Regions from separate parts of the Hydrogenophaga taeniospiralis genome, predicted to be linked through region 3. Evidence: predicted binding sites of a transcription regulator. Region 3 holds the regulator's gene; each other region holds the start of a gene.
What was found. The regulator sigma-54, encoded in region 3, starts transcription at its own class of promoters, with help from an activator protein. The targets are predictions, from matches to a motif close to TGGCANGNAANCTGCTTT.
Positions count from the first base shown of each region.

Region 1 (7,384 bases), 1.4 Mb from region 3:
AGGTCGGTGAAGTCTTTCTCAGGGCCGCTGGGGCCGTCGATGGCTTTCACGTCCGGGGTCAGCTGGATCAGATAGCCCGAGACGAAGCGCGCGGCCAGGCCGAGGTGGCGCAGCATCTGCACCAGCAGCCAGCCGGTGTCGCGGCAGGAGCCGCTCTTGAGCTTGAGCGTTTCTTCGGGTGTCTGCACGCCCGGCTCCATGCGGATGGTGTACGAGATGTCGCGCTGGAGCATCTGGTTGATGTCCACCAGGAAGTCGATGGTGCGGCGCTTCTTCACGTCCACCCGGGCCAGGTAGGCCTTGAGCTCTTCGGTCAGCGGCGCTGTGGCGAGGTAGGGCGCGAGTTCCTGCTGTTGCGAGGCGTCGTAGCTGAACGGGAATTCCTCGGCGCGCGGCTCCAGGAAAAAGTCGAACGGGTTGTGCACCGCCATTTCCACCACCAGGTCGATCGTGACCTTGAACTCGGTGGTGGGCTCGGGAAACACCAGGCGCGCCTGGTAGTTGGCGAACGGGTCCTGCTGCCAGTTGATGAAGTGGCCCGCCGGTTCGATCTTCTGCGAGTACGACAGCACCTTGGTGCGGCTGTGCGGCGCCGGGCGCAGACGCACCACCTGGGGACCGAGTTTGACCAGGCGGTCGTACCGATAATGGGTGATGTGGCTCAGGGCAACATGAATGGCCATGCTGGTGTCTTTCAACAGGGGGGTGAGAAAACAATGGATTCGCAGGCCAGGCATTGGTACGCGCGGCTGGCAGGCATGCTAGCAAGTCTTGCGCCAAATGGTGATGACAACCCTGCCGTTCGCAGTGGGCCGGGGTGCGACCAATGAGCCTGCGGCGCAGCGCCCAGGCCGGGCTGCCGGCCGGTGTGGCGGGCGTGGCCCTGCAGTTGCAGCAGGCTGGCCTGTGGCCCTGGGGTGGGTACCTCGGTGCCTTGTGCGTGGGCCTGCTGCTGGTGGGCTGGTTGTGGTGGCGCTTGCTGTCCGGGTGCGCCGTGCTAGGGCGGGGACGGGTCGGCGCGGCGCTGGGCCTGGTGGTGGTGATCACCGCGGGCCTGCTGACCGGCTTTGGCCTGACCGGCGTGCGCGCGGTCCACTTCGCGGCCGGGGCGCTGCAGCCCGGCCTGCAGGGCCTGGACATCGAGGTGACCGGCCGCGTGGCCTCGCTGCCGCAGCGCACTTCGCTGGGCGAACGCTTCGAATTGGCGGTGGAGACGGCCACGCGCAACGGACACCCGGTGCCGCTGCCCGGCCTGTTGCATCTGAGCTGGTTCCGCGGCGCCGGGCCCGGCGTGGCGCCGGCAGCGGCCGAACGCCCCGGCCCCAATCTGTTCGCTGGCGAGCGCTGGCGCTTCACGGTGCGCCTGCGCAGCCCGCACGGCGACGCCAACCCCCATGGTTTTGACCGCGAACGCTGGCTGTGGGAGCAGGGCGTGGGCGCCACCGGCTATGTGCGTGACGGCCCACGCGATCCACGGCCACAGCGGCTGGGCCGCACCCGCTGGCACCCGGTGGAGGCGGCACGCCAGTGGGTCAGCGAGCGCATCGAGCAGCGCGTGGACGATGGGCGCAGCGCCGGCGTGCTCGCCGCCCTGGTGGTGGGCGAGCAGAGCGCCATCGAGCGCGCCGACTGGGACCTGTACCGCAGCACCGGGGTGGCCCACCTGATGAGCATCTCCGGCCTGCACGTGACCATGTTCGCCTGGCTGGCCACGGCGCTCATCGGTGGCCTGTGGCGGCGGCTGGCCCGGGTCTGGCCTGGCGCGCTGCTGGCCGTTCCCACGCCGCTGGCGGCGGGCCTGGGCGGGGTGGCGCTGGCGGCGGCCTACGCACTGTTCTCTGGCTGGGGCGTGCCCTCGCAGCGCACTGTGGTCATGCTGGCCGTGGTGGTCGGCCTGCGGCTCTCGGGCCGGCACTGGCCCTGGCCCGCGGTGTGGCTGCTGGCCATGGTGGCGGTGCTGCTGCTTGACCCCTGGGCCTTGCTGCAGCCGGGCTTCTGGCTCAGCTTCGTGGCGGTGGGCATCTTGTTTGCCACCGACCCGGGCCGGCGCACCGCCCGCCAGGCTGCAGACGACGGGGCGCGCCCGCAGCGTGCGCTGCGCGCGGGCGGGGCCCTGTTGCGCGAGCAGGCGGTGGTGACGGTGGCGCTCGCGCCCTTGTCGCTGCTGCTGTTTGGCCAGTTCTCGGTGGTCGGCCTGCTGGCCAACCTGCTGGCCATTCCCTGGGTCACGCTGGTGATCACGCCACTGGCGATGTTGGGCGTGGCGCTGTCGCCGTTGTGGGACGCGGCGGCGCTGGCGGTGCAATGGCTGGGCGTGGGGCTGCAGTGGCTGGCCCAGTGGCCCTGGGCTTCGATCCACCGCGCGATACCGCCGGCGCCGCTGGCGCTCGCGGCCGTGCTGGGCGGTGCCCTGCTGGTGTTGCGCCTGCCCTGGGCGCTGCGCGGCGCCGGCCTGCTGCTGGTGTGGCCCGCGCTGCTGTGGACACCAGCGCGTCCGGCGCCGGGCCAGTTTGAGCTGCTGGCGCTGGACGTGGGGCAGGGCAGCGCGGTGCTGGTGCGCACCGCGGGCCACAGCCTGCTCTACGACACCGGGCCGCGCTACAGCCCCGAGAGCGACGCCGGGCAGCGCATCGTCGTGCCGGTGCTGCGCGCCCTGGGCGAGCGGCCCGACGCGGTGGTGGTGAGCCACCGCGACAGCGACCATGCCGGCGGCTCGGTGGCGGTGCAGACGGCCTGGCCGCAGGCGCGCTGGCTCTCGTCCTTTGACCGCGACCCGCAGCGGCGCTGCCTGGCGGGCCAGCGCTGGCACTGGGACGGTGTGGACTTCGAGCTGCTGCACCCCACGCCCGAGCATTACGCGCCCGATGGCAGCGGGCGGCTCTCGAGCAACGCCATGTCGTGCGTGTTGCGGGTGAGCGGCGCGGGCCAGAGCGCCTGGCTGAGCGGTGACCTGGACGCCGAGCGCGAAACCCGCCTGGCGCTGGCCCGCCCGGAACTGCGCGCCAGCGTGCTGCTGGCGCCGCACCATGGCAGCCGCACCTCGTCCAGCCCGGTGCTGCTCAACACCCTGCAGCCCCGCTGGGTGCTGGTGCAGTCCGGCTACCGCAACCGCTTTGATCACCCGGCCGCCACCGTGCTGGAGCGCTACCGCCAGCGCGGCATCCGCTGGGTGAACTCGCCCGATTGCGGGGCCGCGCGCTGGCACAGCGCCGAGCCCGACGTGGTGCATTGCCACCGCGAAGAGCACCGCCGCTACTGGCACCACCGCCCGGTGCCCGACGCGCCGCTGCCCGCCAGGGAGGAGGGTGCCATTGCGCCGGGATCGGGCGGTGCCGATTGAGTTGGTTGGAAATTCAGGGGGTGAAGAGGCCCGGTTGGGCGCGCCACAACGCACTCCCTGGCCCAGTCCTTGCTATGCTGTGGTCAGGAGAAAAATGCCCATGAGCCAACCGATGTTTGACGAAATGAACGCCTCGCCCAGCGAGGTCCGGGCCCACTATCAGAACTACGCCCGATGGTTGGCGCAGCAACCCGAGGAGGTGATGGCGGCCCGGCGCGAAGAGGCCGAAATGATCTTCCGGCGCGTCGGCATCACCTTCGCCGTTTACGGTGCCAAGGACGAAGATGGCGCCGGCACCGAGCGGCTGATCCCCTTCGATCTGATCCCGCGCATCATCCCGGCCCACGAGTGGAAGAGCATGGAGGAGGGGCTGGTGCAGCGCGTGACGGCGCTCAACCGCTTCATCCACGACGTCTACCACGACCAGGAAATCATCAAGGCCGGCCTCATCCCGTCCGAGCAGATTTTCCAGAACGCGCAGTTCCGCCCGGAGATGATGGGCGTTGACGTTCCCAACCAGATCTATTCGCACATCTCGGGCATCGACATCGTGCGCGCACCCAACGCCGAGGGCGTGGGCGAGTACTACGTGCTCGAAGACAACCTGCGCGTGCCCAGCGGTGTGAGCTACATGCTGGAAGACCGCAAGATGATGATGCGGCTGTTCCCCGAACTCTTCGGCCAGAACCGCGTGGCTCCGGTGGCCCACTACCCCGACCTGCTGCTGGAAACCCTGCGCGCCGTGAGCCCGGCCACCACGGCCGAGCCCACCGTGGTGGTGCTCACGCCCGGCATGTACAACAGCGCCTATTTTGAACACGCCTTCCTCGCGCAGCAGATGGGCGTGGAGCTGGTCGAAGGGCAGGACCTGTTCGTCAAGGACAACTTCGTCTACATGCGCACCACGCGCGGCCCCAAGCGCGTGGACGTGATCTACCGCCGCGTGGACGACGACTTCCTCGACCCGCTGGTGTTCCGTCCCACCTCCACGCTGGGCTGCGCCGGCCTGCTGGGCGTGTACCGCAGTGGCAACGTGACCATCTGCAACGCGGTGGGCACCGGCATCGCCGACGACAAATCGATCTACCCCTACGTGCCCAAGATGATCGAGTTCTACCTGGGCCAGAAGCCGATCCTGAGCAACGTGCCCACCTTCATGGGCCGCAACCCCGAGGACCTGAAATACATGCTCGCCCACATGGACGAACTGGTGGTCAAGGAGGTGCACGGCGCCGGCGGCTACGGCATGCTGGTGGGGCCGGCGTCCACCCGGGCCGAGATCGAGGAATTCCGCGCTGTGGTGAAGGCCAAGCCCGACGGCTACATCGCCCAGCCCACGCTGAGCCTGTCCACCTGCCCCACCTATGTGCAGAGTGGCGTGGCGCCGCGCCACATCGACCTGCGGCCCTTCGTGCTCAGTGGCAAGGAGGTGCAGATGGTGCCCGGTGGCCTGACGCGCGTGGCGCTCAAAGAAGGATCGCTCGTCGTCAACTCGTCACAGGGCGGCGGTACCAAAGACACCTGGATACTTGAGGACTGACACATGCTTTCACGCACCGCCGATCATTTGTTCTGGATGTCCCGTTACACCGAGCGCGCCGAAAACACCGCGCGCATGCTCGACGTGAACTACCAGACTTCGCTGCTGCCGCAGTCCGCCGCCGTGGCGCAGGTGGGGTGGGAGGGCCTGCTCGTCATCAGCGAGCTCATGCCGGCCTACACCACCAAGTACGGCAAGGACATCACGCCACGCAACGTCATGGACTTCATGGTGCGCGACGAGTCCAACCCATCGAGCATCATCTCCTGCCTGCGCGCCGCGCGCGAGAACGCGCGGGCCGTGCGCGGGGCGCTGACCACCGAGCTGTGGGAAACCCAGAACAGCACCTGGCTGAAGCTCTCCAGTTACCTCAAGTCCAAGGACTTCGAGCGCGACCCCGGCGCGTTCTTCGAGTGGGTCAAACACCGCTCGCACCTTTCGCGCGGGGTGGCGGTGGGCACCATGCTGCAGGATGAAGCCTTCCATTTCTACCGCATGGGCTCGTTCCTGGAGCGGTCCGACAACACGGCCCGTCTGCTGGACGTGAAGTTTCACGCGGTGCAGAGCGACTTTTTCGGCGCCGCCAGCGAGCAGGATCAGGAATACGACTTCTACCACTGGAGCGCCATCCTGCGCTCGGTCTCCGGCTTCGAGGTCTACCGCAAGGTCTACCGCGACGTGATCACGCCCGAGCGCGTGGCCGAGCTGCTGATCCTGCGGCCCGACATGCCGCGCAGCCTGGCCGCCAGCATGAACGAGGTGGTGGCCAACCTGAGCGTGGTGGCCAACGAGATCTCGGGTGAAACGCTGCGCCGCGCCGGCAAGCTCAAGGCCGATCTGCAGTACGCGCGCATCGACGAAATCCTCGCCACCGGCCTGCACGCTTTCCTCACGCAGTTCCTGGACCGCGTGAACGAACTCGGTGGCCGCATCAGCCAGGACTTCCTCGTGCCCACGGTGCATTGAGCGAACCGGGAAGCGGCCGCTTCCCGGGCTACCGCCCCTCCACCAGCGCCTGCACGGCCTGCCCCAGCTCGATCACCGCGAGCGCGTAGTAGCTGCTCCAGTTGTAGCGCGTCACCACGTAGAAATTCTCGGTGCCGGCCAGGTAGCTCGGTGGGGCGCCGCCGTTGGCGGGGTCGCCGTTCTGCAGCTCGATCAGGGCCAGCTTGCCGCTGTGTTGCAGGGCCGCGCCTTCGAGCACGGCGCCGTGGGCGGTGAAGCGTTCCACGCTGAAGGTGGGCAGGATGTCGGGCGCGAGCAGGGCGTCCAGGTCCAGCGTGGCCGGGTCGAACGCCACCGGGTAGTGGGTGGGCAGACCGGTCTGCCAGCCGAAGTGCTTGAAATAGTTGGCCACCGAACCGATCGCGTCGGCCGGGCTGCCAGAGAGGTCGATCCGGCTGTCGCCGTCGAAGTCGATGGCGTACTTGCTCCAGCTGCTGGGCATGAACTGGGGCCAGCCCATGGCACCGGCGTAGCTGCCGCGCAGGGCCAGCGGGTCCTGGCCGGTGCGCTGGGCCAGGCTGAGGTATTGCTCCAGCTCGCTGCGGAAGAACTCGGCGCGCGCGGCCGCCCGGGGGTGGCTGGCGGGGAAGTCGAAGGCGAGCGTGGTGAGCGTGTCCATCACGCGGAAGTTGCCGGTGTGCCGCCCATACAGCGATTCCACGCCCAGCACACCCACGATCAGGCTCGCGGGCACGCCGAACTCGCGCTCGGCGCGCTCCAGCGGCTCGCGGTGGGTCTGCCAGAACTGCAGCCCGGCCTGCAAGCGCACCGGCTCGATGAAGCGGGCGCGGTAGGCCGCCCAGTTCTTGGCCGTGCCGCTGGGGGCGGGGGTGGTCAGCCGGATCACGGCCGGCAGCCGCTGGGCCGCGCCGATCTGCTGGCGCACCCAGGCCGGGTCAAGGTTGCGGCGGCTGGCCAGGTCGTCGGCGAAGGCCATGGCGGCCTCGTGCTGGTCGTAGGTGAAGGGGGGCGGCGGGCTGGCGTTGCCGTGGTTGCCGTTCTGGGCCAGGGCGGTGGCGCTGTGCAGGCACAGCGCCACGAGCAGTGCCGACGCGCTCGACGCCGCGCGCCGCGCGGCGGAAGAGAGGCGAAAGGTGATGGTCAATGGAGGGGTTTCCGGGGCCAGGTGAGTTGCTGGAATTCGCGTTGCAGCGCGGCCAGCGTGAGCGGGCTGTGGCGGCTGTAGCGCTGCGCTTCGAGGCGCAGCAGCCATTGTGCGAGGCGGTTGCTGAATTCGGTGGAGCCAAAGTGCCGCTGCACCTGGGCGGCCAATTCGCGCGGGGGCAGGTGGTCGCCGCTGTCCAGGCCCAGCTGCCGCAGCCGTTTGCGGCTGCGCTGCAGCAGGCGCAGCCAGGGGTCGTGCTGCTGGCGTTCCCAGAGCGTCCAGGCCGCGCCGAGCAGGCTCACGCCCACCACCACGCCGATGAGCACATAGGCCAGGTCGGTCCAGCTGGGCGAAGAAAAGCCCAGCTTCTTCAGCAGGTCGAGCTGCTGGCCCT
Region 1 covers NZ_JAHBAG010000001.1:2,818,605-2,825,988, forward strand. The annotation lists gene KIH07_RS13570 (DUF2126 domain-containing protein) at 1-683, opposite strand, end outside; gene KIH07_RS13575 (DNA internalization-related competence protein ComEC/Rec2) at 827-3,340, shown strand; gene KIH07_RS13580 (circularly permuted type 2 ATP-grasp protein) at 3,441-4,880, shown strand; gene KIH07_RS13585 (alpha-E domain-containing protein) at 4,884-5,846, shown strand; gene mltB (lytic murein transglycosylase B) at 5,875-6,984, opposite strand; gene KIH07_RS13595 (transglutaminaseTgpA domain-containing protein) at 6,987-7,384, opposite strand, start outside.
Region 1: a site for sigma-54 is predicted at 3,399-3,416, ahead of KIH07_RS13580 (circularly permuted type 2 ATP-grasp protein). Genes of this name have one in related genera too.

Region 2 (7,384 bases), 1.1 Mb from region 3:
AACCGCTCACGCGACCGACCGCCGGGTGGCGCTCCCCAGGGAGCCATCATGCACATGGAATTACGAATAGTGAAATCAGTTAACCTATCCGTAAGAACCGGATTCTAGAACAAAGTCCCGACGCGCATGCAATGACCCCGGAATTCCCCCTGGAACCCGCCCACGGTCCCACCGTGCAAAACCGAACGCCCACCATGCCCGCTGCCCCCCGCCCCTCCGCCACCGCTGTCGCACCGGCCCGCGCACCGCGGCGCACGGCCCCACCCGCCACGGAACCGAGCGACGATGACGAGCCCTTGCGCGCGGGCATCCAGTCGGTCGAGGTCGGCTTCGAGCTGCTCAACGCGCTGTCCAACGCGCCGGGCTCGCTGATGCTGCGCGACCTGGCCGCGGCCGCCGGCATGAGCGCGGCCAAGGCACACCGCTACCTCGTGAGCTTCCAGCGCATGGGCCTGGTGATGCAGGACCCGGCCACCACCCGCTACGACCTCGGCCCCGCGGCCCTGCGCCTGGGCCTGGCCAGCCTGAGCCGGATCGATGGCGTCAAGCTCGCTCGCGAGCGGGTCGAGGCCCTGCTGCTGGAGACCGGCCACACCCTGGCCATCGCGGTCTGGGGCAACCAGGGTCCGACCATGGTGCACTGGGCCGAAGCCCCCCAGACGGTGCCGGTCACGCTGCGCCTGGGCGACGTGATGCCGCTGCTGACCTCGGCCACCGGACGCTGCTTTGCCGCGTTCATGGGCCACGAAGGACGCGATGCCCAACGCATCGCGCCCATGATCCGCGACGAGCTCGCGCGCCTCAAGAAACTGCCGCGCAACGGATTCGCGGTGGCGGATCTGCCGCAAAGCCAGGCCGACGTGCAGGCCATGCTGGAGGAAACCCGCCGCCACGGCCTGGGGCGTGTGGTCCACAGCCTGCTGCCGGGCGTGGGGGGCTTCTGCGCCCCGGTGTTCGATGCCCAGGGCCATCTGGCGCTGGGCCTGGTGGTGCTGGGCTCGGTGACCACGCTCGACACGGCCTGGGACGGTGCACCCGCCACCGCCCTGCTGCGCTGCGCGCGCCAGCTCAGCGCCGATCTGGGCCACACCCCGTCGCGCTGAAAACGGTCCTTCCCGCTTGCTCCGCCCCATGTCCCGTTCCCGTCTCGATGCCCCACCCCGCTGGACCGTGCTGCTGGGCCTGGCCGCCGCTGTGCTGGCGCTGCACCTGCTGCTGTTGAGCGGCGGCGTGTCCAGCTGGTCGCTGGACCTGCTGGATGCCCCCGAGTCGGACACCGGCGTGGCGGCCTTGCCCGCGGATCCAACGGCCCAACCCGAGGCGGCCGCAGCGCCGCTGCCAGACGCGCCGCCCCCCGTGACCACCAGCACGGTGCGCTGGATCGTGCCCAAGCCCGTGCCCCCGGCGCCGCCACCGCCTCCCCCAAAACCCAAGGTGGAGAAGAAACCGCCGCCACCGGCGCCCGAACCCGAAGAACCGCCACCGGTCGAGGTCGCTGAAGCGCCGCCGGAGCCACCGCCGGTGGAACCCGAACCCAAGCCGACCCCACCCGCCGAGCTTGCTCCGCCGCCGGAGCCTGCGCCCGAAACACCCGCGGTCGACACCGCGGCGACCAGCGCGGCCCGGGAAAGCGCGAGCGCGGTCGACGCTTCGTTGCAGAACGCCCTGCTCTCGCCCAGCGCCGATCTGCGCTACGACGTGAGCGCCGACGCCAAGGGCATGCCCTATTCGGCCCGGGGCCATCTGACATGGGAACAAGACGGGCGGCGCTACAAGGCCCGCATGGAAATCAGCGTGCTGTTCCTGGGCAGCCTGGTACAGACCAGCGAGGGAACGATCGGCAGCAAGGGCCTGGTGCCCGAGCGCTTCACCGACCGCAAGCGCAGCGAACGCGCGGCCCATTTTGACCACGCCACCCAACGCATCCGCTACAGCAACAACGCTCCCGACGCCCCCCTGCTGCCCGGGGTCCAGGACCGGCTCACGATCAACCTGCAGCTGGCCGCCCTGTTCAACGCCCAGCCATCGGCCTTTCACGAGGGCCAGACCCTGCGCTTGCCGGTCAGCGGCATCGATGCGGCGGAAATCTGGCTGTTCCAGATCGGACCCCAGACCCGACTGACCGTGCCCGCGGGCGATTTCGATGCCCGCAAGCTGACCCGCAACCCGCGCCGGCCCTACGACCGCATGGTCGAAATCTGGCTGGCCCCGGCCCTGCACCACCTGCCGGTCCGCATGCGCGTCACCGAGCCCAACGGCGACTACTTTGATCTGCAGCTGCGCACGATGCCGGAACTCGGCGCCGCGGCGCCGCCTCTGCAATGAGCCGGCACGCTCCGGACCCGGTCGCACACGAGTAAGTCCCCACACACAGATGTGGCCGATCCGTGCCTTGAACCTCGGGAATGTGCCAAAAATGACACGCATCTTGAATCTTCACCGGCCGTGACCATCTAAATCACCAGACGGACTGCATAAGTCCGACCAATTGCCGATATAAGGTTCATGAGGAACACAGGTTTCTCTCTTTCAAGGATGTCAGTCATGCACATGCTCTACGACTCGGATGCCTTTGCCGTGGTCCACATCCTCGCCAACGCCCAGATCGAAGGCGAGGTCGAGCAGGACCAGGGTCCACAAATCCCGCGCCACGGTTTCGAAATCGTGGACAAACGGTCGGGCAAAGAGGTCTACCTGGACGGCTCCTGGGCCGAAATGTTCCAGATCCAGATCACCGCCTGGCAACAGAACACCCCTTCGCAGGAAGAGGTGGAAGACACGCTCGAAGGCTATGCCACGCTGGCGCAGATGCCGGTGGTGATGCATTGAGGCTCCCCCCGCGCCGCGCCTAGGGGCGCGTCACCCCCCGGGGGGCGATGCCTGCGGTCCGGCGGAGCCGGTTCCGCGGCATCCTTGGTTGAACTGCCCCTCACTCCCACAGCCCGGTCAAGACCGGGCTTCGTTTTTTCAGGCCTTGTCTTTGCGACTCAGCCAGCGGTACACCGGCTCGGCCAGCACCAGCACCGCCACCAGGCGGCAGACCTGAAACGCGGTGACCACCGGGACGCCGAGCTGCAGCACCTTGGCGGTGATGGCCATCTCGGCGATGCCGCCGGGTGCCGTGCCGAGCACCAGCGTGGCCGGGTGCAGGCCGGTGAGCGCCGCCAGCAGCCAGGCGAAGCCGGCGCACAAGCCCATCATCACGGCGCTGGCGAACGCCACCGAGGCCAGCCAGCGCGGGGCGGTGTGCACAAACGCCGGGTTGAAGCGCACGCCCAGGCTCACGCCGATGACGAGCTGGGCTGCGGCGCTGAGCCACCCCGGGATGGCCGACAGCGTCACCCCCGACAGCGTGAGCAGCATGGTGACCAGCAACGCCCCCATGAACCAGGGGTTGGCACGGCGCAGCCGCCGCATCAGCAACACCCCCGCCAGCGTGAGCAGGCCGAGCCAGAGAAGGCCGCTGGCCTGCACCACGCGCGAGGCGGGCGGCAAGGCGTCCAGGCCGCTCACGCCCCAGAACTGCATCGCAAACGGGACCGTCAGCGTCACCAGCAGCACGCGCAGGCTGTGCGCGGCGGCCACCAGATCGGTGCGCGCGCCCTGGCGCTCGGCGATCAGGGTCATTTCGGACGCACCCCCGATGGACCCCGCGAAATAGGTGGTGCTGCGCAGCTGCGCCGGGGTGAGCCCGCTCAGGTGCCCGGCGTGCACGCGGCGCATCCAGGCACCAAACCCCAGACCGAGCGCCAGCGCCCAGGCGATGCCCAGCGCCACGCCCCACCACAGCCCCGCCACCAGCGCACCGACGGCGGGCGTGAAATACAGACCCAGCGCGGTGCCGATGACCCACTGCCCCGCGTTGCGCAATGGAATCCAGCTTTCCGTGGGGGCCCCCAGCACCGACACCAGGGACGTGGCCACCAGCGGGCCGATCATCCATGGAATGGGCGTGCCCAGCCACACGCACAGCTGGGCCGCCGCACAAGCCAGCAGCAGGGTCAGGGCCGTGCGCGTCCAGGACGCGGGCCGCAACGGGAAAGAGAACATCGCGCGGAGATCGGAAAGACGGACGGCGTCGGGTGGGCCGGGGGACGTAGTATCGGCGGATGAACTGTCGAAGCCCTGTCATCCGGGTGGCGGCCTGGACCGCGGTGTGGGCGGTGGCGGCCGCGCTGCTGTCCGGTTGTGCGGCCTCCCTGGCGCCGCGGCCCGACCCCGACGCATCGGCGGGCGCGCTGCTGGAGCGCCTGCTGCCCACACCCCTGCTGCTGGTGGGCGAACAACACGACGCCCCCGAACACCAGGCGCTGCAGCGCGCGCTGGTGCAGCAGTTGGCCGCGCGCCAACGGCTGGCCGCGCTGGTGGTGGAGATGGCCGAGTCCGGCACGCGCACCACCGGTCTGCCCCGCGATGCGAGCGAAGCCCAGGTGCGGCAGGCCCTGCGCTGGGGCCCGGACAACGGCGGCTGGCCCTGGCCCACCTATGCGCCGGTGGTGATGGCGGCGGTGCGCGCCGGGGTGCCGGTGCTCGGCGGCAACCTGCCCCGCGCCGAGATGCGCGCGGCCATGGGCCAGGCCGAGCTGGACGGGCTGCTGCCCAGCGCCTCCCTGGAGCGCCAGCGCAGCGCCATCCAGGAAGGCCACTGCGACCTGCTGCCCGCGCCACAGATCGCGCCCATGACCCGCATCCAGATCGCCCGCGACCAGGCCATGGCCCGCACCGCGGCGGCGGCCGTGCGGCCCGGGCAGACGGTGCTGCTGGTGGCGGGCAACAACCATGTGCAGCGCGCCCTGGGGGTGCCGCTGCACCTGCCGACGGGGCTGGCACACCGCGTCGTGTTGTCGCTGGCCCTACCCGCAAACGCCGAAGCGGCGCCGCCGAGCGGGTCCACGCCAGGGTCCGACGCGGTCTGGAGCAGCCCACCGCGCGCTCCGCGCGACTACTGCGGCGACATGAAGCGCAGCCTGGGCCGTTGACCAGCCAGACCGGCAGCGGCACATGCGGAAGGTCTGCTTGTCAAAGCGAGCCCGTTCAGTACACCACGCCCAGGGCCATTTTGCCCACCGTCGGCAATCCCGCTGCCGTCCAGGCCGGCAGGCCACCCCGGTACCAGTACACCTGCGCATGGCCGGCCTGCACCGCCCGCAGCGCCGCATTCGCCGACAGCCAACCCGCCCTCGCTCCGCCATAGAACACCAGCGGCTGTGTAGGATCGGGTGAGGCGGCCCGGATCAAACCCTCGAACCGCTGGTGAACGGCGGCCTCCTGGGAGGCGTCATCGAAGGCACCTCCCGCCCCCAGCAAGGCGAATGCCCCGGGCACCATGCCTTCGTCGGGCGACACATCCACCACGATCGGGAGCTTGACGTCCTTGAGCATGCGCACCAGCTCCGCCGTGTCGATGCGCTCCACACCGCGCAGCCTGCAGGGCGCCGCTGTATCGAAACCCGCCTGCTCCAGCGGTTTGCGCTGCCAGACCTCGCCGCTGCAGAAGTCGGCCTTCTCATTGGCCACCGCCCCGGGAGATGCGGGCGGCAACTGGGCCAAGGCCTCCCGGGTCTGACGAGACTGCCATTCGAACAGCGGCCGGAGATCCTGGTCGTCCAGCGCAAGCAGACGGCACAGCCTGGGCTTGCCGTTGCGCTGGTTGCACCCAAGGAGCGCTCGGGCCATGGCCAGCTCGGGGGAACTGGCCCCACCCGTTACGTGCGCCCGAGTCATGGGTCCACCCGACATCCCTTCATCCCAGGCGATGGCCCGGTGCACAGGCGCCATTGCGAAGGTCTTGAAAAAATTCTCCAGTTCCGGGCAGTCCCCTTTGGGGCAAAGTTCCTGACGCACTTGTTGCGCCCAGGCCGCCAGATCGAAGGGCGCGTCGTTCACCGCCCGACCAAAGAGCCTGAGCTGAAGTCGCATCGAGACCGGCAGGTCCACCGCGACGGTCTCGCGCTGCGTCACCAGACCCAGGGTGAAGGCATCCTTGCCTTCCTGCGGCTTGCAGGTTGTGGGTTGGTGCGCATTGAGGCACAGCGCGGCCTGACTGGCCTGGGCCGGATTGCGCTCGATGTCGCGCAGGATCAGAAAACCACGGGGGTCCTTGAAACCATAGATCGCCTCGTTGATCAGTCCGTCGTTCATCGCCGTCCCGATCTGGCGGCGGAAAAACGCATAGAGGGCAGGCCCGATGCCATGGGCAAGCCGCCCCGAGTCGATGTCGTAGCCCCCGTGAATGCCCAGCAGGGTGCTGCCCGGGGTCCGGCCCGACCCGAAGCCGCGCGTCTTTCCCGCCACGAACATCACGGCACAGGCCGACAAGCACCTGCCCACGGCCACCGTGTCCAGCCCGGCATCCCGAACGGCTTCTCCGACCGTCAACGCGGTCCAGAGGTCCCCGCCCGGCGAATCCACCAGGACCAGACGACGCAGCCCAGGCTGGGACAGCTGTGCCCTGAACGACTGAAAGTCCTCGCCACCAACCGCCCCTGTCGCGAACAGGGTGTCCTCCACCCGCTCCAGGGTCATCGCCCCCGCCGCCAGGTGCGCCAGCAGGCAGATCCCGGCCAGCCACCCCTTCATTCCCCTTCGCACGGTTTCCATCAAGTTCCATTCCCCACTCTTGCGGCGTCCTCGCCGCACGGGATTTCACCATACGGGCCGTCCACCACCCTGCGACAATCGCCCACCATGAACCACACCTACGTTCTCACCCTGTCGTGCCAGGACCGTCCCGGCATCGTGCATGCCGTCTCGGGCTTCCTGCTGGAGCGCGGCGGCAACATCGAAGAAGCCGCCCAGTACAACGACCACGACACCGGCCTGTTTTTCATGCGGGTGCAATTCACCTGCAGCCAGCTCACGCAGGACGACCTGCGCACGCACCTCAAGCTGTTCGCCGAGCCCTTCGCCATGCGCTGGAGCCTGCACCCGCTGGCCGAGCCGATGAAGACCGTGATCTTCGTCAGCAAGGAAGGCCACTGCCTGAACGACCTGATGTTCCGCTGGAAGAGCGGCCTGCTGCGGCTGGACATCCGCGCCATCGTGAGCAACCACCGCGACTTCTACCAGCTCGCCGCCGGCTACAACGTGCCCTTCCACCACATCCCGGTGAGCGCCGCGACCAAGGAACAAGCCGAAGCGAAACAGCTGGAGGTGATCCGCAGCGAAGGCGCGGAGTTGGTGGTGCTGGCGCGCTACATGCAGATATTGAGCAATCACCTGTGCCGCGAACTCTCGGGCAAGGCGATCAACATCCACCACAGCTTCCTGCCCAGCTTCAAGGGCGCCAAGCCCTATTACCAGGCGCACGACCGCGGCGTGAAACTGATCGGCGCCACGGCCCACTACGTGACGGCCGACCTCGACGAAGGGCCGATCATCGAGC
Region 2 covers NZ_JAHBAG010000001.1:307,184-314,567, forward strand. The annotation lists gene KIH07_RS01445 (IclR family transcriptional regulator) at 195-1,103, shown strand; gene KIH07_RS01450 (DUF3108 domain-containing protein) at 1,132-2,325, shown strand; gene KIH07_RS01455 (DUF3567 domain-containing protein) at 2,545-2,829, shown strand; gene KIH07_RS01460 (AbrB family transcriptional regulator) at 2,968-4,050, opposite strand; gene KIH07_RS01465 (ChaN family lipoprotein) at 4,110-4,979, shown strand; gene KIH07_RS01470 (rhodanese-like domain-containing protein) at 5,035-6,600, opposite strand; gene purU (formyltetrahydrofolate deformylase) at 6,688-7,384, shown strand, end outside.
Region 2: a site for sigma-54 is predicted at 2,418-2,435, ahead of KIH07_RS01455 (DUF3567 domain-containing protein). Genes of this name have one in related genera too.

Region 3 (7,384 bases):
CGGGGGGGATTCACGTCCTGCGCGCCACGAGGTCGAAGCGGAACAGCCGGCACTCGATGGGGCCGTTCCACAGCGGCACGCGGCGCGATTCCTTGAAACGCATCTTGCCGGGCAGCTTGAGGTCGGGCGTGAGCAGCCAGGCGCTCCAGCCGGCGTAGTGGCTCTTCCAGTGGGCCGCGAGCTGCTGGAAAAACTCACTGCCGTCGCCGCCATCGGCCATCTGCGCACTCTCGCGGCCCAGCCGCGAAACCTCCGGCTCCCCGCGGCCCTGGCCGGGCGCGGGCGGCGCGGCCTGCCCCACGCTGAAAGTGCGCGGTGTGCGCGGCGCCTGGCGCAGCGCACGCGCGCTGGCGTTTTCACCGGCCACACCGGCGGCGGCGATGCGCTCGCCATACGGCGGGTTGAGCAGCATCACGCCGGGCGTCTGGCAGGGTGGCATGCGCTGCAGGGCGTCACCGCCGCGCAGCTGGATGGCGTGGGCCACGCCGGCGCGCTCGGCGTTGCGCTGCGCGAAGTCGACCATGCGGAACGACACGTCGCTGCCGAAGACGATGGGCGCGTGGCCCGCCGGCCACTCGCGCTGCTGGCGCACGGCATCGTCCCGGATGGCCTGCCACACGTGGGCCTGGAACGGCAGCATCTTTTCAAACGCGAAACGGCGCAGCAGGCCGGGCGGAATGTTCAGTGCGATCTGCGCGGCTTCGATCACCACCGTGCCACTGCCGCAGCAGGGGTCGTAGAGCGGGGGAATGTCGTCGAGCGGCTGGTCGGCGCAGGCGTCCCAGCCGGTGGCGGCGATCATGGCGGCGGCCAGGGTTTCCTTCAGCGGCGCGTCGCCCTTGTCTTCGCGCCAGCCGCGCTTGAACAGCGGCTCACCCGAGGTGTCGATGTAGAGCGTGACGCTGTCGGTGGTGAGGTGGGCGTAGATGCGCACGTCGGGCCAGGTGGTGTCCACGCTGGGGCGCTCGCCGCGCTTGGCACGGAAGCGGTCGCAGATGGCGTCCTTGATCTTGAGCGCGGCAAAGTTGAGCGAGGTCAGCGGGCTGTGCTGCGCGGTGATCTCGACCTTGATGGTCTGCGCCGGGGTGAACCAGATTTCCCAGGCCACGTCGCCCGCGGCGTTGTACAGGTCGTTCTCGTTGCGGTACTCGCCGTGCCAGAGCTGCACCAGCACGCGCTGCGTCAGGCGGCTGTGCAGGTTCAGGCGCATGGCGTCGCGCCACGATGCCCGCACCCCCACGCCGCCACGCGCCTTGAAAGCCAGCGGCTCGTTGGTGATGCGCTGCACCTCGGCGGCGAGGAAGTCCTCGACGCCGGCGGCGCAGGGAAGAAAGAGTTGGAGTTGGTTCACGGCAGGGGGTGTTCAGAGCGCTTTGCGCAGGTTCGCTGGCGCGATGCGCAAGGCCTCACGGTACTTGGCCACGGTGCGGCGCGCGCACTCGATGCCCTGCTCGCGCAGCAGGTCGGAGAGCTGGTTGTCCGACAGCGGCTTGCCCGGCTCTTCGGAGGCGATGAATTGCTTGAGCAGCGCGCGCACCGCAGTGCTCGATGCGTTGCCGCCGGTTTCGGTGCCCAGGCTGGAGCCGAAGAAATACTTCAGTTCGTAGGTGCCGAAGGGCGTGGCCATGTATTTGGCGGTGGTCACGCGGCTGATGGTGGACTCGTGCAGGCCGAGTTCGTCGGCGATCTCGCGCAGCACCAGCGGGCGCATGGCGAGTTCGCCGTGCATGAAGAAGTTGCGCTGGCGCTCGACGATGGCGCTGGAGACGCGCAGGATGGTGTCGAAGCGCTGCTGGATGTTCTTGATGAACCAGCGGGCTTCCTGCAGCCGCTGCTGCATGGCGGCGTGGCCGGCTTCGCCGCCGTTGTCGCGTCCGCCCCGGTTCTGCCGCATGGCATTGGCGTACACGTCGTGCACGCGCAGGCGCGGCATGACCTCGGCGTTGAGCTGGACCTTGAAGCCGCGCCCGGCGCGGGTGACGATGACGTCGGGCACGACCACGTTGCGCTCGACATCGACGAAGCGGCGCCCGGGCTTGGGTTCGAGCCGGGCGATCAAGGCCAGGGCGGCGCGCACGGTGGCGTCGTCCAGGCCACACAGGTTGCACAGGCGCTTGATGTCGCGCTTGGCCATGAGCTCCAGCGGCTGGCTGCAGATGGCCAGCGCGGCCCGCGCCTCGGGGCTGTTGCGCAGCTCCAGGATCTGCAGGCGCAGGCATTCGCCCAGGTCGCGCGCGCCCACACCCGAAGGCTCCATGTGTTGCAGCAGCTGCAGCGCCACGCCCAGGCGCTGTTCGAGCGCTTCGAGTTCCTCCAGGTGCTCCTGCGGATCGACCGGCTTGCCCGGCGGGGCCGAGAGCCGCAACCAGGCGCCAGCCAGCTCGGACAGGCGCTCTTCGAGGTAACCGTCGTCGTTGAGCGACTCGATCAGGAAATACAGCGCGGCGCTGTCCTCGTCGCTCAGGCGCAGGCAGCGGGCCTGGTCGTGCAGGTGGTCCTGCAGGCTGACGGGCACGCGCGCGAGGTCGGCGGCGCTGGCGGTTTCGTCGTCGTCGCCCGACGAGTTGTTGTTGCGCGGCGGCGCGTCGCCGCCCCACTCGCTGTCATCGGGCGCCATCTCGACCGTGCCGTCGCCTTCCCAGCTCTCTTCCATCGGCGCGGCGCCATCGAGCCGGCTCTCCAGCGCCTCGCCCTCACCGCCTTCGCCGCCGTCGACCGGCGACACGGTGGACGACGCAGGCGGCAACGGGCCGTCGAATTCGGCGGCCGGGGCCAGGTCGCTGGCAGCCGCCACCGTGGCTTCGGCGATCTGCTCGCCCGCGCTCACCGGCGCGTCGATCTGCTCCAGACCAAACGCCTCGCGTTCGGCGAGCTCCTCGGTGCGCTCCAGAAACGGGTTCTCGTCGAGCATCTGCTCGACCTCCTGCGCCATCTCCAGCGTGGACAGCTGCAGCAGACGGATCGACTGCTGCAGCTGGGGCGTGAGCGCCAGATGCTGGGAGACGCGCAGCGACAGGCCTTGTTTCATGCGTCAGGCCGGCAAAACGGAGGGACAGCGACCCGGCGCGCGGGTCGCGCAGCGGTGCGGGAGCCGGGTCGGGCCGGCGGGCATGAGACACACAAGCGCCCCATGCATCACATCCTGAAATGCTCGCCGAGGTACACCCGGCGCACTTCGGCGTTCTCCACGATCTCGGCCGTGGTGCCGCTGGCGAGCACCTGTCCGTCGCTGATGATGTAGGCGTGATCGCAGATACCCAGGGTCTCGCGCACGTTGTGGTCGGTGATCAGTACCCCGATGCCACGCGATTTCAGGAAGCCAATGATGTGCTGGATCTCGATCACGGCGATCGGATCAATACCGGCAAACGGTTCGTCCAGCAGAATGAAGCGCGGCCGGGTGGCCAGCGCGCGGGCAATCTCCACCCGGCGCCGCTCCCCGCCGGAGAGCGAGGGCGCGGGCGAGTCGCGCAGATGGTCCACCCGCAGGTCCTTGAGCAGCTCGTCCAACCGGTGCGTGATCTCGGTGGCGGACAGGGGTTTGCCGTCCTCGTCGCGCTGCAACTCCAGCACGGCTCGCACGTTCTGCTCCACCGTGAGCTTGCGAAAGATGGAGGCTTCCTGCGGCAGGTAGCCCAGGCCCAGCCGGGCCCGCCGGTGAATGGGCAGCGCCTCGATGCGCTGCCCGTCCAGCAGGATCTCGCCGCCGTCGGCGCGCAACAGCCCCACGATCATGTAGAACGAGGTGGTCTTGCCCGCGCCGTTGGGGCCCAGCAGACCCACCACCTCACCCTTGTCCACCGTGAGTGAAACGCTCTTGACCACCTTGCGGCTGCCGTAGGCCTTCTGCAGTCCGTGCACCTCCAGTTGACTGCGCACGGCCATGGGAGCGGGCACGCTGCCCAAACCTGCTGCGGTCACTTGTTTTTCTCGTTGAGCTGTTCGCTGGGGCGCAATTTGGCCGGATCGGCCGGCGCTGCGGGCTTCGCGGGCGCCTTCTCTTCGTCGGGGATGGGCGTGAGCATGGCGCGCACCCGGCCCGAGGGATTGGCCGCCGTGCGGTTGCTCACACCGCCCTTGACGGTGAAGACCTCGGTGCGGCTGTTGTAGGTGATCTCGTTGCCCAGGCTCTCGTCGTTGATCAGGGTCCCGCGGTAGCGGCGCAGCACGGCGCTGCCGGTGAAAACCACCGTCTCGGCCTGGCTGTTGTATTCGATGTGTTCGCCTTCACCCTCGATCCACTCCTCCAGCGCCTCGCGCTTCTGGCGGAAGAAACCGGGCTTGGCCGCGGAGCCGTACAGGTTGCCGAACTGGTTGCCCTGCGGGTCCTGGCGGACATCCATCTTCGTGCCCCGCATCACGATGGTGCCCTTGGTGACGACCACGTTGCCGGTGAACACGCTGCTCTGTCGGGCGTCGTCGTAGCGCAGCGCATCCGCCTCGATGTTCATCGGCTTGTCCTTGTCGGCCAGCTCTGCGTGAGCAGCGGCGACCAACGTCAGGCCAAGGGCCGCGATGATGAAGCGCGAAAGCAATCTGGGGGCAAAGGTGTTTTGAGGCATGGCTTTTCAGGGGCACAAATCTTGCATTCATTGTAGCGGCGCAAACCCCGCCCGCAGGCACCTCACCGGACTTTGTCGCGGCCCGGAAAACACAAGGCCCGCCAGAGGGCGGGCCTTGGTCGTGCCGGCGCCCGGTTCTTCAGGACTTGCGCGCCTGGGCGATCAGGTTGTCCGCGATCAACAGGGTGCGCGGACCCTGGCCACCGATGTAGAAACGGCCCGCCACACCCAGCGCGGGCGTGCCCTCCACCATATAGGCTTCCTGCAAGGCCGTGGCTTCCCTGGACTGCTGGATCGCCGCGCCGTTGTAGATGGCCGCGAACTTGGCCTTGTCGACACCCTGCTTTTCGATCCAGGCGGCGATCGCCGGAGGCGTGGTCAGGGGCAGGCGCTCCTCGTGCATCGCCTGGAACACCTTGCGGTGCAGCTTGTCCACCAGCCCCATGGCCTCCAGCGTGAAATACAGGCGCTGCATGGGGACAAAGTCCGGACTGAACGCCACCGGCATGCGCCGCACTGTCACGTGGGCCGGCTTCTTGCCGATCCAGTCGTTGAACACGGGTTCAAAGTTGAAGCAGTGGATGCAGCTGTAGGCGAAGAACTCCACCACTTCGACCTGCCCCGGCGGGCTGACCACCGGCGCGGGCTTGCTCAGGCGCTGGTAGTCGGTGCCTTCTTTGAAACCGATGCGCTGGGCCAGCGCGGGACGCAGGGCCCCAGCGGCACTCAAGGCGCCAGCGCTCAACAGGGTGCGGGAAAAAACTCGGCGTTGCATGAAATCGGACTCCTTGTATGGGCTTGGTTGGGGCCGGCCCTGCGGAAAAAAGTTCCGCGGCACCGCCTCGGCTCAGGCGTTCAGCGCGCTCAACGTTGCACGCGCACCAGCGCAGCGGCCACACCATTGGCTTCGAGCTGCTCGCGCGTGGCGTCGGCCATGGCCTTCTGCGCGAACGGCCCCACGCGCACCCGGTACACCTTCTGCCCGGACTGCTCGCGCTCACTGACCTCGGCGGCCATGCCCAGCATGGCCAGCCTGGCGCGCTGCGCATCGGCCTCGTCGGGGTTTCTGAACGCCCCGGCCTGCACGAAATACGTGAAGGGGTCGGCCGTGGCCGGGTTCGGGGCACCGCTGGCGGGAGCCTCTGCGGTGGGCGCGGCGGGCGCACTGTCGGCCTTCGGGCGCGAACGCAGCAGATCCTCGATGGGGTCGCCCTGCGGTTGCGCGGCAGACGCGGGGGGCGCCTTCGGAGCGGCGGCCGGCGGCAGCGGCTTGCCATCGGCCGGGGGCACCACGATGGCCCCGGCTTCGTTGCCAGTACCGGGCACCGGGGCGGGTTTGCCGCCCAGCACCGCGTTCGGATTCCAGCCCTTGTTGCGCTCGGCTTCCGCCGCATCCTGCGCCGGTTTGCGCGACACCCCGCGGTCCACGAAGGGCATGGGCACCTTGGTGACGTAGATCGCCACCGCCAGCGCGCCAGCCAGCCCCACCAGCACCCCGATCACGAAGCCAATGAGGGTTCCGCCCACGTGCGAACGGGCGGAAGGAGAACGGGTTTTCATACGGGCTTTCGTCATCACATCTTCTGCGGGGCACTCACGCCCAGCACCTTCAAACCATTGTGCAACACCTGCGCGGTGGCCGCGACGAGGGCCAGACGGGCCTTTTTCACCGCCTCGTCGTCCACCAGGATGCGCTCGGCGTCGTAGTAGCTGTGGTAGCAGGCGGCCAGCTCGCGCAAGTAGAAAGTGACATCGTGCGGCGCGAAGTCGCGCGCGGCGTCGGCCAGCATGGCGGGGTATTTCGCCAGCAGCAGCATCAGCGCCTGGGCGGCCGGGCTGTCCAGCGCCGAGAGGTCCACGTCTTTCAGCGAAGCCGCGTCGCCACCCCAGGCCGCCAGCACCGAGCAGATGCGCGCATGGGCGTACTGCACGTAATAGACCGGGTTGTCGTTGTTCTTCTGCACCGCCAGGTCCACGTCAAACGTGTACTCGGTGTCGGGCTTGCGGGAGAGCAGGAAGAAGCGCACCGCGTCCTTGCTGGTCCATTCGATCAGGTCGCGCAGGGTCACGTAGCTGCCGGCGCGCTTGCTGATCTTGACCTCTTCACCGCCCTTGACCACGCGCACCATGGTGTGCAGCACGTAGTCGGGGTAGCCCTGTGGAATGCCGACGTTCGCGGCCTGCAGGCCGGCGCGCACGCGGGCGATGGTGCCGTGGTGGTCGGTGCCCTGGATGTTGATCACCTTGGTGAAGCCCCGCTCCCACTTGCTGATGTGGTAGGCCACGTCGGGCACGAAGTAGGTGTAGGAGCCGTCGCCCTTGCGCATGACGCGGTCCTTGTCGTCCCCGTACTCGGTGGACTTGAGCCACAGCGCGCCGTCCTGCTCGTAGGTCTTGCCGGCCTCGCGCAGTTTCTGCACCGTGGCGTCCACCTTGCCGCTGGTGTAGAGGCTGGATTCGAGGTAGTAGTGGTCGAACTTGACGGCGAAGGCCTGCAGGTCGAGGTCCTGCTCGTGGCGCAGGTAGGCCACGGCGAAGAGGCGGATGTCGTCGAGCGCGTTCACGTCGCCGCTGGCGGTGAAGTCGCGGTCGTCGGCGTGCACGGTCTTCTTCGCCAGGTAGTCGTTGGCGATGTCCTGGATGTAGTCGCCGTTGTAGGCGGCCTCGGGCCATTCGGGATCGCCCGGCTTGAAGCCCTTGGCGCGCAGCTGGGTGCTGTTGGCGAGCGTGCCGATCTGCACGCCGGCGTCGTTGTAATAGAACTCGCGGTGCACGTCCCAGCCCTGCGTCTGGTACAGGCTGCAGATCGCGTCACCCAGCGC
Region 3 covers NZ_JAHBAG010000001.1:1,452,671-1,460,054, reverse strand. The annotation lists gene KIH07_RS07130 (THUMP domain-containing class I SAM-dependent RNA methyltransferase) at 11-1,351, opposite strand; gene rpoN (RNA polymerase factor sigma-54) at 1,364-3,028, opposite strand; gene lptB (LPS export ABC transporter ATP-binding protein) at 3,136-3,885, opposite strand; gene lptA (lipopolysaccharide transport periplasmic protein LptA) at 3,918-4,562, opposite strand; gene KIH07_RS07110 (thiol:disulfide interchange protein DsbA/DsbL) at 4,702-5,337, opposite strand; gene KIH07_RS07105 (SPOR domain-containing protein) at 5,427-6,122, opposite strand; gene argS (arginine--tRNA ligase) at 6,137-7,384, opposite strand, start outside.